DNA from 3 places in the Mesorhizobium sp. B2-8-5 genome. Region 1 is predicted to be linked to each of the others. Evidence: predicted binding sites of a transcription regulator. Region 1 holds the regulator's gene; each other region holds the start of a gene.
The links. The regulator PhoB, encoded in region 1, activates phosphate uptake and scavenging genes when phosphate is short. The targets are predictions, from matches to a motif close to TGTCATNNANCTGTCAT.

Region 1 (4,911 bases):
CGCACGGGGGCCTGACCGATGTCGACTGCCGCATCGCTTCACCAAAGCCGCAAACGCAAGAATGCCGTGATGATGGCGCTGTGCGTCGTCGCGGCCGGCATCGGCCTCGCCTGGCTGGCGCTGATCCTCGGCGCCTTGCTCTACAAGGGGCTCTCCGGGGTGAATCTGGCGGTGTTCACTGAAATGACGCCGCCGCCCGGCGACGCCGGCGGCCTGCTCAACGCCATCTACGGCAGCATCGTCATGACGATCATCGGCATCGTCGTCGGCACGCCGATCGGCGTGCTGGCCGGCACCTACATGGCCGAATATGGCCGCTTCTCGAAGCTCACGACGGTGGTGCGCTTCATCAACGACATCCTGTTGTCGGCGCCATCGATCATCATCGGCCTGTTCGTCTATGAGCTGATGGTGCGGCCGATGGGGCACTTCTCGGCGATTGCCGGCGCCGTCGCGCTGTCGATCCTGGTGATCCCCGTCGTGGTGCGCACCACCGAGGACATGCTGAACCTTGTGCCCAACGCGCTACGCGAAGCAGGCGCCGCCATCGGCGCGCCGCGCTGGGTGGTGATCCGCTCCGTCGCCTACCGCGCGGCAATGTCGGGCATCGTCACCGGCATATTGCTGGCGATCGCCCGCATCTCCGGCGAGACGGCGCCGCTTCTCTTCACCGCGCTCAACAACCAGTTCTGGTCGAGCAATCTCAATGCGCCGATGGCCAGCCTGCCGGTGACCATCTTCCAGTTCGCTCTCAGCCCTTACGAGGAATGGCAGCAACTGGCCTGGACGGGCGCACTCATAATCACCCTGACGGTTCTCGGGCTGAGCATCATCGCCCGCAGCCTAACCGGACGCAGAGAGGACAGATGAAACCGATGTTGTCCACCGACCTGAACGCAGCCGACACGACCGTCGAGAAGGCCAAGATCGAGGTCAAGAACCTCAATTTCTACTATGGCCAGTCGAAGGCGCTGAAGGACATCAACCTGTCCCTGCCCGAGCGCAGCGTCACAGCCTTCATCGGCCCGTCGGGCTGCGGGAAGTCGACGCTGCTGCGCGTGCTCAACCGCATCTACGAGCTCTATCCGAAGCAGAGCGCCGAGGGCCAGGTGCTGCTCGACGGCAAGAACATCCTCGACCGCTCGCAGGACCTCAACCTGCTGCGCACCAAGATCGGCATGGTGTTCCAGAAGCCGACGCCGTTCCCGATGTCGATCTACGAGAACATCGCCTTCGGCGTCAGGCTCTATGAGAAGATCAGCAAGGCCGAGATGGATAGCCGCGTCGAGCAGGCGCTGAAGCGCGCCGCGCTGTGGACCGAGGTCAAGGACAAGCTCAACGCCAGCGGCCTCAGCCTCTCGGGCGGCCAGCAGCAGCGCCTGTGCATCGCCCGCACCGTGGCGGTGAAGCCCGAGGTCATCCTGCTCGACGAGCCGGCCTCGGCGCTCGATCCGCTGTCGACGGCAAAGATCGAGGAACTGATCGACGAATTGCAGGCCGACTACACGATCGTCATCGTCACCCACAACATGCAGCAGGCGGCGCGCGTGTCGCGGCAGACGGCGTTCATGTATCTGGGCGAGCTGGTGGAGTTCGACCGGACCGAGAAGATCTTCACCTCGCCCCGCGAGAAGCGCACGCAGGACTACATTACCGGCCGCTTCGGCTGAGTTCATACGAGGACATCATCATGGCCGAACATACCGTCGCCTCCTTCGACGAGGATCTGAGGCAGATCAGCCGGCTCATCAACGACATGGGCGATCTCGCCAGCTCCATGGTCGGCGGTGCGACCAGGGCGCTGCTCGAGACCGACAATGCGCTGGCGCAGCGCGTCGTCTCCGACGACGCCATCATGGACGCTCGTCAGCGCGAGCTCGACGACCGCGCCATCACGCTGATCGCCAAGCGGCAGCCGATGGCGGACGACCTGCGCAACGTGGTCGGCTCGATCCGCATGGCGGGCGACCTCGAACGCATCGGCGATCTCGCCAAGAACATCGCCAAGCGTGTCGGCTCGGTCGGCGTCAGCGCCGCGCCGCGCGACCTCACGCATTCGATCGATTCGATGGCGCAGCTGGTGCTGATCCAGGTCCAGGCCGTGATCCAGGAATATATGGTGGGCGATGCCACGGCGCTGGCCAAGCTTCGCAACGACGACGAGCGCATCGACGTCAAATACACGTCCGTCTTCCGCGAGCTGTTGACCTACATGATGGAAGACCCGCGCAACATCACCGCTTGCACGCATCTTCTGTTCTGCGCCAAGAACCTCGAGCGCATCGGCGACCATGTGACCAACATCGCCGAGAACGCCTATTATGTGCTGACCGGCACGCAATTGCCCGCCAATCGTCCGAAGCAGGACGAGACCGCAATGTCGGCGCCGGCGGCCTGACGAAAAGGTTACCCCGATGATCGCGCCACGCATCATGGTGGTGGAGGACGAGGAGCCGCTGGGGGTGCTGCTCCGCTACAATCTCGAATCCGAGGGTTACCAGGTCGAAGTGGTGACCCGCGGCGACGAGGCCGAAATCCGCCTTCAGGAAAACGTTCCCGACCTGCTCGTGCTCGACTGGATGGTGCCGGCGGTTTCCGGTATCGAGCTCTGCCGGCGTCTCAGGATGCGGCCCGAGACCGAGCGGCTGCCGATCATCATGCTGACGGCGCGCGGCGAGGAAAGCGACCGCGTGCGCGGCCTCTCGACCGGCGCCGACGACTATCTGGTCAAGCCGTTCTCGACGCCGGAGTTCATGGCGCGCGTCAAGGCGCTGCTGCGCCGCGCCAAGCCGGAGGTGCTGTCCAGCGTGCTCAAGGTCGGCGACATCGTGCTCGACCGCGAATCGCACCGGGTCTACCGCAAGAAGAGCGAGATCCGGCTCGGGCCGACCGAGTTCCGCCTGCTCGAATTCATGATGCGCCATCCCGGCCGCGTGTTCTCGCGAAGCCAGTTGCTCGACAATGTCTGGGGCGAGACGATCTATATCGACGAGCGCACCGTGGACGTCCATGTCGGGCGCCTGCGCAAGGCGGTCAACAACGGCCGCATGCCGGACGTCATCCGCACCATCCGCGGGGCGGGGTACGCGATCAGGGAGGATTAGGTCCCGAGGGCGGAAGTTCCGACGGGATCGGCACTTCCAACATTTACGCTGGTGGGTAGTCGAGACGCTTGCGCTTCGTCATCCACGGGCGGAGCAAGGAGCGAAGCGACGCGCGCAGACCCGAGGATCCATTCCGTGACTTCCACGCGCCGCTATGGCGCAGAACTCTGCACCACTGCACCCTACGATCGAGGTAACGGCATGGATTCCAGGGTCTGCGCGCGTCGCTTCGCTCCTTGCTCCGCCCTGGAATGACGAAGTCGCGGTGGCTTCGGCCAATCTCCAACGTTGGTGCGATTCGCGGCTTCAGCGCCACGTTCGCTCAGGCCACGTTCTTCCCGGCCCCCGCTCTGGCCTGCACCCCCGGCGCGAAAATCTCCTGATCGACGAAGGTCAGCGCGCGCATGGCGCAGCCTTCGCGGATAAGCGGCAGTTCGTTCGGCTCGGTGTCGAAGGAGATCGATTCCGAGTGCTGGCCGCCGGCGGTCTGGGCGATCGCCTCTCGCAGCGCCGGCTCGATCAGGTCGAAGGCGGCCGCGCTTACGCCGACCATGGCGACAGGCGCCGGGTCGATAAGGGCGAACAGGCTGCCGAGGCCGAAACCGAGTGCTTCGCCGGCCCGGCGATAAGCCTCCCGCTCGGGTCCGTCCTCCTGCCGGGCTTTCGCGGCCAGCGCGCGCATATCGGCGTCACCGACGTCGGTCGGCGTGGCATCCTCGCTTATTCCCATGGCGCTGCGCCAGATCGCGTAATTGCCGGCATAGGCCTCGACGCAGCCGCGGCGGCCGCAGCGGCAACGCGCGCCGCCCGGACGATGGATCATATGGCCGAACTCGCCGCCGGAGGAATGTGTGCCGCTGAACAGCGCGCCCTTCAGCACCAGGCCCATGCCGATACCGTGCGAGAGCAGGATGGCGATGAAGTCGTCGCGATAGCGCTCGGGATCGCGCCATTGCAGCGCCACCGCCATCATGTTGCAGTCGTTCTCCATGGTGGCGGGAATACCGAATTCCCGTTCGAGGAGGTCGGCGAAAGGGATGTCGGTCAGCGGCGTGATCGGCGACCACAGCATGGCGCGTGAATGGGAATCGGTGATGCCCTGAATGCCCATGGCGATGCGGGCGACGCTGCCCACGTCGAGGTCGGGATCCCGCAACCGGCGCCGGACGATCGCCATGCATTCGCCGATCAGCTCGTCGCGGGGCATGACGAGCGTGTCGAGGCGCTGCTGCTCCTCGGCAACCACCTGGCCGGCATAATCGATCACGGCGACTGACAGGAAGTTCAGCGACAGCACCACGGTCAGCACCGCGGCGGCTTCGGGGTTCAGCGCCAGACCGATCTGCGGCCGGCCGCGTTTCAACGCCGTCGGCTCGCTGGCCTTGCTTTCGGTGAGAATGCCTTCCTGGATCAGATCGGCGGAGATCGCCGAAATGGTCGAGTGGCTGAGCCCGGTGGTGGCGGCAATCTCCGTGCGCGAGGGCTGGCCGGCGCGGCGCACGGCCGAAATCACCATGGCGCGGTTGCGCCGGCGCAAATCGTCGTGACGGATTCCGACCGACATCGTCTCGCACGTCCTCCCAGTCATCGCGGCCTTGTGATGATGATGCCATGGCCTGTCGGTGACATGCTAGGGATAGTGGCAGAAGCCGCAGCCTGTGTCATTATTTATTGCGGATGTCGAAAAAAATGCCCTGACCCATCAAAACCCATCAGAATCGCAGTTGACAGCGTCGTTTTGCTGGATCACTATTTTTTTGAGGCTCGAAAAAAAGCCTCTATGCCGGCCTTCGGGCCAGTCTGGGTC
Region 2 (4,911 bases), 3.1 Mb from region 1:
CAGCACCAGGTTGCGGACGATCGCCACCGGTCCCCTGGCATGCCAGGCCAAGCGATTGAGCGCGCCGCGTTTCAGCACTTTTTCGACGCGCGGCCGTCTGAGATTCTCCCAAACCGTCAGGCTCTGCCTTGGATCGCCCGGAAAATCGGCGACCAGATTGGCGAGCATCGAGGCGTCCTCGATTCCCATCGCCGCGCCTTGGGCCGCGAACGGCGTCATGGCATGCGCAGCGTCACCGATCAGCGCGATGCCGTCCGGCGTTGCCCAGCGGCGCTGCTCGACCGTGTGGATGGGGAACGCCGTCCAGGGGCCGGCGAGTGCTACCAGCCTCGACAGTGCCGCCGCCGTGCCTCGGATGGCGCCTGAGAGGATCGCAGGGTCCGCATGGCCGGACCAGCTTTCGGCGATGCGCTCGCCCTTGGTGAAGGCCGCAAGGTTGAAGGCGCGGCCCTTGCTCACCGGATAGGCGACCATGTGGAAGCCGGGATGCAGGAAGGTGGTGACGCAGTTTGCGGCGCCGATTTGCGCAAAGGCCTGGCCGGCGGCACTTTCCGCAGGGACCGTCGCGCGCCAGGCGAGCTCGCCCGAAAAGCGACTCGCCGCAAAGCCGGCCGTCTTGGCAAGCCCCGCGCGAAGCGAAGACCAAACACCGTCCGCTCCGATCAGCAGGCCGCCCGTGACACTCGTCGCTTTGCCGTCGATCTCGACCGTCGCGGTCACGCTTTGCGGGTCGAGGGCGATGCCGGTCACGCGCGCCCCGGTGACAAGCTCTATATCTGGCCGGTCCGCCGCCGTGGCCATCAGCGCTGCCTGCAGGTCGGCGCGGTGCGCCACCAGGTAGGGCGCGCCCCAGCGTTTTTCTCCGGCTTCCCCGAGCGGCACACGCGCCAGCTCGCGCAGGCTTCCCGCGTCCTTCAGCACCACCGCTTGCGGCCGGATCGCGTTGGGCAGCAGGCGGTCGAGCACGCCGAGCCGGCGCAGGATGCGGGTCGCGTTGGGGGAAAGCTGGAGGCCGGCGCCGGCCGCTTCGAGTTGCTTTGCCTGCTCGAACAATTTTACCGGGAAGCCGCGCTCGGCAAAGGCAAGCGCCGCCGTCAGCCCGGCGATGCCAGCCCCGGCGATGACGATTTGCCGGGACCGTGTTTCAGCCATGATCTAGCAGTCGTTCGTGATCTGCAGGGTCAGGCGGCCTGGTCGACATAGAGGCAGCCGGCCGGCTGCGTTTCCGTCGCCTTCAGCGACGCTGAATAGCGGTAGAGCGTCGAACAGTAGGGGCAGACCTTCTCATTGTCGTCGCCCATGTCGAGGAACACATGCGGATGGTCGAAAGGCGGATTGGCGCCGGTGCACATGAATTCCTTGACGCCGATCTCGATGACCGGGTGGCCCGCGTCGTTCTGGAAATGGGGAATGCTGCCGCCTGCCATCGTCGTCTCCAATTGGGTTCGGCCAGTGGGTGTGACCAGTCTGCATCTGGAGCATAACAGGTCCGTTTGCAAGATCGATGAAATCAAACTGTCGCAAAAGGCTGGCAGAGGATAAGTTGAGCCGGTTAAGCGCATGGGGCCGGTGTCGGAGCGATTCCGTGACGATCATGCGTCACAAAGACATGTTAGAGCGTCGTTGAACGGCAATATGCGGCGCCTCCTAGGGACGGCTGCGGGCAAGAGCGGGAAACCATGAACGAACTGAAGCCTGTGCAGAGCGAGTTCATCACCGTCGAGGCGGCAAGCCCGGACGGCGGCAATCCCGACCGTTTCGTCAACCGCGAATTTTCCTGGCTGCAATTCAACCGCCGCGTGCTGGAGGAATCGCTGAACGAGCATCATCCGCTGCTCGAACGCGTCCGCTTCCTGTCGATCTCGGCCGCCAATCTCGACGAATTCTTCATGGTCCGCGTCGCCGGCCTTGCCGGCCAGGTGCGCGAGGGCATCGCGCTGAAAAGCCCGGACGGCCGCACGCCCGAGCAGCAGCTCGAGCAATTGCTGCGCGAGGTCGAGCGTCTGCAGGAGGACCAGCAGAAGAGCCTCTCGGCGCTGATGGTCCTGCTCAACAAGGAAGGCATCGAAAGCATCACCCGCGATGCGCTGACCAAGGACGAGAAGGCCTGGCTGGAGGAGCATTTCCAGGAACAGGTTTTCCCGGTGCTGACGCCGCTGTCGATCGACCCGGCGCATCCGTTTCCGTTCATTCCCAATCTCGGTTTTTCCATCGCCCTGCAGTTGCGCCATCGCAAGAATGGCGAGGAGATGAGCGCGCTGCTGCGCTTGCCGGTGGCGCTCAAGCGTTTCATCCGCCTGCCCGACCGCAAGAACCATGTCCGCTTCATTCCGCTGGAGGAAGTGGTCGGTATCTATATCGGCAAGCTTTTCCCCGGCTACGAGGTCAAGGGCTCCGGCACGTTCCGCATCATCCGCGACAGCGACATCGAGGTCGAGGAAGAGTCGGAAGACCTGGTGCGCCTGTTCGAAACGGCTCTGAAGCGACGCCGCCGCGGCTCGGTGATCCGCATCGAGTTCGACACGCTGATGCCGGCCGCGTTGCGGGACTTCGTCGCCGGCGAGCTCGGCGTCTCGTCGAGCCGCATCAGCGTGCTCACCGGTCCGCTGGCGCTCAACCAGATCTCCGAGATCGTCGCCATTCCGCGCGACGACCTCAAATTCACGCCCTACAATCCGCGCTTTCCCGAGCGCATCCGCGAGCATGGCGGCGACTGCTTCGCCGCCATCCGCGAGAAGGACATCGTCGTCCATCACCCATACGAGTCCTTCGACGTGGTGGTGCAGTTCCTGCGCCAGGCCGCCGCCGACCCGGAAGTGGTGGCGATCAAGCAGACGCTCTACCGCACCTCCAACGACAGCCCGATCGTGCGCGCTCTGATCGACGCCGCCGAGGCCGGCAAGTCGGTCACGGCGCTTGTCGAGCTCAAGGCGCGCTTTGACGAGGAAGCCAACATCCGCTGGGCGCGCGACCTCGAACGCGCCGGCGTGCAGGTCGTGTTCGGCTTCCTGGAGCTGAAGACCCACGCCAAGATGTCTTTGATCGTGCGCCGCGAGGATGGCCGGCTGCGCAACTACGTGCATCTCGGCACCGGCAACTACCACCCGGTTACCGCCCGCATCTACACCGACCTGTCCTTCTTCACCACCGACCCGACGATCGCGCGCGATGTCGCGCAGCTCTTCAATTTCATCACCGGCTATGCCGAGCCCGCCGAGGAGATGCGCCTTGCCGTATCGCCCTTCACGCTGCGCAACCGCATCCTGAAACACATCTCGGACGAGATCGTCCATGCCCGCGAAGGCCGACCGGCGCGCATTTGGATGAAGATGAATGCGCTGGTCGATCCGACCATCATCGACGCGCTTTACGACGCCAGCCGCGCCGGCGTCGAGGTCGACCTCGTCGTGCGCGGCATCTGTTGTCTGCGGCCGCAGGTGCCGGGTCTTTCCGAGAATATCAGGGTGAAATCAATCGTCGGCCGCTTCCTTGAGCACAGCCGCATCTTCTGCTTCGGCAACGGCCATGGCCTGCCGTCGGACGAGGCGGTCGTCTACATCTCGTCGGCCGACATGATGCCGCGCAATCTCGACCGCCGCGTCGAGACCCTGGTGCCCATCACCAATCCAACTGTGCATGAACAGGTGCTTGGTCAGATCATGCTGGGCAACATCATGGACAACCAGCAAAGTTTCGACGTATTGGCTGACGGCACCTCCCGGCGCGTTGTGCTGGAGGAAGGCGAAGAACCGTTCAACGCGCAGGAATATTTCATGACCAATCCGAGCCTCTCCGGACGGGGCGACGCGCTGAAATCGCATGCGCCCAAGCGCATCGCCCAGTTCAAGCGCCGCAAGAAGAACGGCGCCGCGTGATTGCAGTTTCCCAGGGCCGGCTTCAGGACCGGCGGCCGCTGTCGATCATCGACATCGGATCGAACTCGATCCGCCTCGTCGTCTATGAGGGGCTGGCACGCTCGCCCACGCTTCTGTTCAACGAAAAGATGCTGGCCGGCCTCGGGCGCGGCATCGTTTCGACGGGCAAGCTCGACCCCGAGGCGGTGACGCGGTCGATGGAGGAATTCCGCCGTTTTCGCGCGCTTTCGGATCAAGCCGGCGCCGAGCATATGTATGTGCTGGCCACCGCGGCGGCGCGCGAGGCAGGCAACGGCCCCGATTTCATCCATCGCGCCGAGGACGTTCTGAAAACCGAGATCCGCGTGCTCACCGGTCGTCAGGAAGCCTATTATTCGGCGCTCGGCGTCATTTCCGGCTTCCATCCGGCCAACGGCATCGCCGGCGACCTTGGCGGCGGGAGCCTCGAACTGATCGACATCAATCGCGAAACGATCGGCGAGGGCATCACGCTGCCGCTCGGCGGCCTGCGCCTGCAGGATATGGCGAAGAACTCGCTCGTCCAGGCGCAGAAGATCGCGCGCCAGGAACTGGCGCGGGCAAAGCTGCTCAAGGGCGGGCAGGGCAGGGTCTTCTACGCCGTCGGCGGCACCTGGCGAAACCTCGCCAGGCTGCACATGGAGATGACCAACTACCCGCTTGGCGTCATGCACAACTACGAGATTTCGGCCGACAGTGCGCAGGCTTTCCTGAAGCAGGTGGCCAAGGGCGAGGTCGAGAAGGTGAGGGGCATCGAGGGCGTCTCCAAGAACCGCCGCTCGCTGCTACCCTACGGCGCAGTCGTGTTGCAGGAGATCATGACGGCGATGCAGCCCTCGAAGATCGTCGTTTCGGCGCAAGGCGTGCGCGAGGGGTTCCTTTATTCGCTGCTCGACGCCGAGGAGCAGAAATCCGATCCGCTGATCTCGGCCGCGGAGGAACTGGCGCTCTTACGCTCGCGCTCCGTGCACCATGCGCATGACCTGGTCGAATGGACCGGCAAGGCGTTCAAGGCCTT
Region 3 (4,911 bases), 3.1 Mb from region 1:
GCCGGCCCAGAGTTGCCCAGCTAATCGCTTTTCTCGACGAAAAATTGCGACGGCATCCCTTACCCGCTTCGCCCCAATATCCCGGGCAGCTGCCTTTCCGGCGACGATCCCGACGCTGCCCGACTCGATTGCCGGAAAATACCGCTTGCATTTCGCAATCGGCCAGGCTACTCAACAACCGATTGCGAATTACAACTGGTTTAGGAGGCAATCATGTCCAAGCTGCGTGTCAACGGTTTTACCCTGTCGCTCGACGGCTACGGCGCCGGTCCCGATCAGACGCTTGAACATCCGCTCGGTGTCGGTGGCGAGACCCTGCACAAATGGTTGGTCACCACCCGGACATTCCACCAGATGGTGATTGGCAAGGATGGCGGCGCGACCGGTGTCGACGACGACTTGGCCATCCGCAGTTTCGAGAATGTCGGCGCCTACATTCTCGGCCGCAACATGTTCGGGCCGATCCGCGGCGAATGGCCGGACGACAACTGGAAAGGCTGGTGGGGCGACAACCCGCCCTATCATGTTCCGACTTTCGTGCTGACCCGCTACAAACGCGCGCCAATCACGATGGAAGGCGGCACGACGTTCTACTTCGTCACCGACGGCATCCACTCGGCGCTCGAACAGGCTAAGGCCGCGGCCGGGAGCAAGGATGTGCGGATCGGCGGCGGTGTTTCGACTTTCCGGCAATATCTCCAGGAACGGCTGATCGACGAGATGCATCTGGCGATTTCGCCGGTGCTGCTCGGCTCGGGCGAGCATCTTTTCGCCGGCCTCGACATGGTGAAGCTCGGCTATCGCTGCAACGAGCAAGTGGCGACGGCGAACGCTTTGCATGTGATGATCGGGCGAGCGTGAGTACAGCTCTTTCTTCCCGTCACTATACGGGGAGAAATGCCCGGCAGGGCAATGAGGGCGGCGCGGCCTTTGAGATCAGCGGCAAGCCCGCAATGGCAGCGAATTGGGGCTCAATCGCCGACGCCGGCGCAGCCCCTCATCCGCCCTTCGGGCGTTCGTCGTTCGAAAAGCCAAGCAATTAGCTTTTCGCCCGCTGCGCGGACCACTCCTCACCTCCCCGTGAAACGGGGAGAAGGAAAAGGCCTCAATACTTCTCCGGCACGTAGAGCTCGCGCGGCAGCACTTGGCGCTCATAGGACGGGTTGAAGACGCGGTCGGGCAGCGAGATGTCCTCGTGCGGAACCTCTTCATACGGCATCTGCTGCAATAGGTGGTCGATGCAGTTCAGCCGCGCCCGCTTCTTGTCGTTGCCCTCGACGATGAACCAGGGCGCTTCCGGAATGTTGGTGCGGGCGAAGGTCTCTTCCTTGGCCTTGGTGTACTGCTCCCAGCGCACGCGCGACTGCAGGTCCATTGGCGACAGCTTCCACTGCTTCATCGGATCGTGGATGCGCATCAGGAAGCGCATCTGCTGTTCCTCATCGGTGATCGAGAACCAGTATTTGACGAGCGTGATGCCGGAACGGACCAGCATACGCTCGAATTCCGGCACGTCGTTGAAGAACTCCTCGACTTGGTCCCCATTGGCAAAGCCCATCACCCGCTCGACGCCGGAGCGGTTGTACCAGGAGCGGTCGAACAGCACGATCTCGCCGCCCGCGGGTAGATGCGGCACGTAGCGCTGGAAATACCATTGCGATTTCTCGCGCTCGGTCGGCGCCGGCAGCGCCACGACGCGGGCGATGCGCGGATTGAGCCGCTGCGTGATGCGCTTGATGACGCCGCCCTTGCCGGCGGAATCGCGGCCTTCGAAGACCACCACCAGCTTCTTCTTGTGGTAGGCGACCCAGGACTGCAGCTTGATCAATTCCGACTGCAGCCTGAGCAGCTCGCGGAAATAGGTCATGCGCTCCATGGAGGGCGGATGCGACTTCTTGTAGATCTTGGCGATCTCGAGCGAGAGCGCCGGCTCGGAAAGCTCCAACTCATAGTCCTCGTCGAGCGTATCCTCGAGCTCGGCTTCCAGCCAATCCTTCGCCCCGGAATTCGGTTTCACTTCATTCATCGCGCAGCTCCGTCTGCCTGTCGGCCATCATCGCTTCGGAATCCGCTCCGTCTCCGGGCGGACACTCCGTAAATCGACTGAGATACAGAGGCGCAATGACGGTTTTATTGCAATCGTCCGGCAGCAGGCCTCGAAGATATGTGATCGGTCCGTATCGATAGCGGGGCGACAAGCGGCGGGAATTGTCCTACAAATCCCCTCGCCTCTTCCCGGCGCTCGCCACGGCGCCTCTTCAAACAAATTGCGAGGACTGACATGGAATACCGCACGCTGGGCCGATCGGGCTTGAAAATCTCGACATTGACGCTTGGCACAATGACCTTCGGCGGCGCCGGTCCGTTCGCCGCCGTCGGCAATTCGGATCTCTCGGAAGCCAAACGCATCATCGACACCTGCATCGATGCCGGCATCAACCTCATCGATACCGCCAATGTCTATTCCAACGGATTGTCGGAAGAGATCATCGGCGAGGCGCTTGGCGGCAAGCGCAAGAACGACGTGCTGATCGCCTCGAAGGCGCGCATGCGCATCGGCACCGGCCCCAATGACGAAGGCCTGTCGCGCCACCATCTGATCCGCGAATGCGAGAAGAGCCTGAAGCGGCTCAGGACCGACGTCATCGACATCTATTTCGTCCACCAGTGGGACGGGCTCACGCCGCTGGAGGAGACGATCGCGGCGCTCGACACCTTGGTCAACCAGGGCAAGATCCGCTATATCGGCTGCTCCAATTATTCGGGCTGGCAGGTGATGAAGGCTCTTGCCGTCAGCGACAGCCGCCATCAGGCCCGTTTCGTCACCCAGCAGATCCACTACACGCTGGAAGCGCGCGAGGCCGAATATGAATTGCTGCCGATCTCGGTCGACCAGGGCCTGGGCGTGCTGGTCTGGAGCCCGCTGGCGGGCGGCCTGCTCTCCGGCAAATACCATCGCGACAGCCCGACCGCGCGCCAGGTCGGCGGCTGGACGGAGCCGCCGATCCGCGACGAGGACCGCCTGTGGCGCATCGTCGACGTGCTCAACGAGATCGGCAAGGCACGCGGCGTCTCAGGGGCGCAGGTCGCGCTTGCCTGGCTGCTTGGCCGCCCGGCTGTGAGTTCGCTGGTGATCGGCGCCCGCAACGAGGCGCAGCTCAAGGACAACCTCGCCGCGGCCAGCCTTTCGCTCACCGAGGAGGAGCGGCAGCGCCTCGACGTCGTCAGCCGGCCGCCGGTGCTTTATCCCTACTGGCACCAGCAGTTCACCGCCAGGGACCGTTTCGGGCCGGCCGATAAGGTGTTCGACCGCTCTCACGCTTAGGGCTGCGGCCGGACGTTCAGCCGGCGATGAAGCGCCAGACTTCCGCGTCGGGCTTTATCTGCCCGCTCAGCACGAAATATTTGTAGAGGACGAGCAGCGAGATCGCCTGCTCGTCCTGTTCATTGCCGAATTTGCGGCAATAGGCGTTGGCGGCGGCGGTTATCCGCCCCGCCTCGGCGGGGTGTTTTTCGAAATAGGCCACCTTGTCGACCAGATCGGAAAAATCCTGCCGCAGCGGCACGTAGTGGACATTGGGTTCGACCTGGGCTTCCGCGAACCAGGTTTCGTAGGTCGGCTCCGGCATCAGGCAGAGCGAATTGGAGCTCATGATCCATTTCAGGTTTGTCGCGACATCATTGCCTTCGAGCGAGACGATGTAGCGATACTGTCGCTGCTGCTCGATGTTCAGGAACGGCTTGCGGTATCCGTCCGGCGCGTCGGGCTTGTGGGAACCCGCGTCGCAAAACGGCAGGTCAGCGGCCTTTTCCACGAAGCGGGTGCGAAGCGGATTATTGAGATGCCCCCGCCAGACCACCATCGGCCGCTTGTCGGCGAAAGACAGCTTGTCGGGCGGCATGTAGAAGTGGCGGAACTTGTTCAGCTTCATCAGCACGCCATTGGCGTTGTCGTCGCCAATGGGGCGGTCCTTGACGATCCTCGGCACCTCCGGAATGCCGACGACATCGCCATATTCGAAATCGATCAGCAGGCCGGGATCGAAATAGCGGGCGAATTCCTTGAGATCGTAATAATACATGCTGGACGCGGACGGCAGCTTGCCGACGGCCACGGCGTCGGGACTCGGCACGAACGGGTGTTCCAGCTTGTTGTAGTAATTCAGTCGCTCGCGAACCGTCTTGCCCGAGAGCCTCGCCTGCTCGAGCCGGCTGGCCAGGCGGTCGCGGAACAGGGATTGCGGTGCGCGGTCACGCGCGAAATTGCGCGCGTAATAGAACAGCTTTGCGGCGGTTCGTGAGAGTGTGGCCATGCGTCCGCGAATTCAGCAAGATGGTCAACGGTAGTCTGCCTTCATCCCCCTCGTCTCCTACAGCATTCTCCCGGCCATGTTGCAAGCCTGCTAATGCGAATGGCCACACGACATCTTACGCCCCGACCACGGCGAATCCTCTGGCGCGCAGGCCGCGCCGATCGTCATGCAAGGAGCTGACAAGCCGATCGCGGCTGCCGGCGATGTGAGCGGAGAGCAGACCCGCCGCTTCGTCCGCGTGGCCGGCCTTGACGGCGGCAAGGATGGCATGATGTTCGGCCCAGGCACGACCGAGCGCCTTTTCATCGCGCACCTCCAGCCAGCGCGCCCGCGACAGCCTAGTCATCGCGTCGCGAACGGCCCTGAGCAGAAACTCGTTGCCGGAAAGCCTGGCCAGCTCAATGTGGAAATCCATGCCGACGCGGTGCCATTCCTCGCGCGGCGTCTCGGCATCGCAGGAATCGAGCATCGCCGCGATCACCTCGGTGCCGCCACGGTCTTCGAGCGCCGCCGTCAGGCGAACCGCGGCGACCTCGACCGCCTCGCGGTAGACGGCGATCTGCCCGAGCTCCGCCAGGTTGATCGGCGCCACCGTCCA

Region 2: the regulator PhoB is predicted to act here: its motif matches at 1,506-1,522, upstream of FJ430_RS23535 (RNA degradosome polyphosphate kinase).
Region 3: the regulator PhoB is predicted to act here: its motif matches at 2,122-2,138, upstream of ppk2 (polyphosphate kinase 2).

What each region holds. Positions count from the first base shown of each region.
Region 1 is NZ_CP083951.1:1,464,827-1,469,737, forward strand. Features, by position in the region: gene pstC (phosphate ABC transporter permease subunit PstC) at 1-15, shown strand, start outside; gene pstA (phosphate ABC transporter permease PstA) at 19-870, shown strand; gene pstB (phosphate ABC transporter ATP-binding protein PstB) at 867-1,670, shown strand; gene phoU (phosphate signaling complex protein PhoU) at 1,691-2,398, shown strand; gene phoB (phosphate regulon transcriptional regulator PhoB) at 2,415-3,104, shown strand; gene FJ430_RS07140 (ROK family protein) at 3,427-4,668, opposite strand.
Region 2 is NZ_CP083951.1:4,816,082-4,820,992, reverse strand. Features, by position in the region: gene FJ430_RS23545 (FAD-dependent monooxygenase) at 1-1,152, opposite strand, end outside; gene FJ430_RS23540 (zinc-finger domain-containing protein) at 1,182-1,427, opposite strand; gene FJ430_RS23535 (RNA degradosome polyphosphate kinase) at 1,680-3,875, shown strand; gene ppx (exopolyphosphatase) at 3,872-4,911, shown strand, end outside.
Region 3 is NZ_CP083951.1:4,578,231-4,583,141, forward strand. Features, by position in the region: gene FJ430_RS22390 (hypothetical protein) at 1-24, shown strand, start outside; gene FJ430_RS22395 (dihydrofolate reductase family protein) at 214-861, shown strand; gene ppk2 (polyphosphate kinase 2) at 1,106-2,026, opposite strand; gene FJ430_RS22405 (aldo/keto reductase) at 2,282-3,325, shown strand; gene FJ430_RS22410 (glycosyl transferase family 90) at 3,342-4,313, opposite strand; gene FJ430_RS22415 (GntR family transcriptional regulator) at 4,429-4,911, opposite strand, start outside.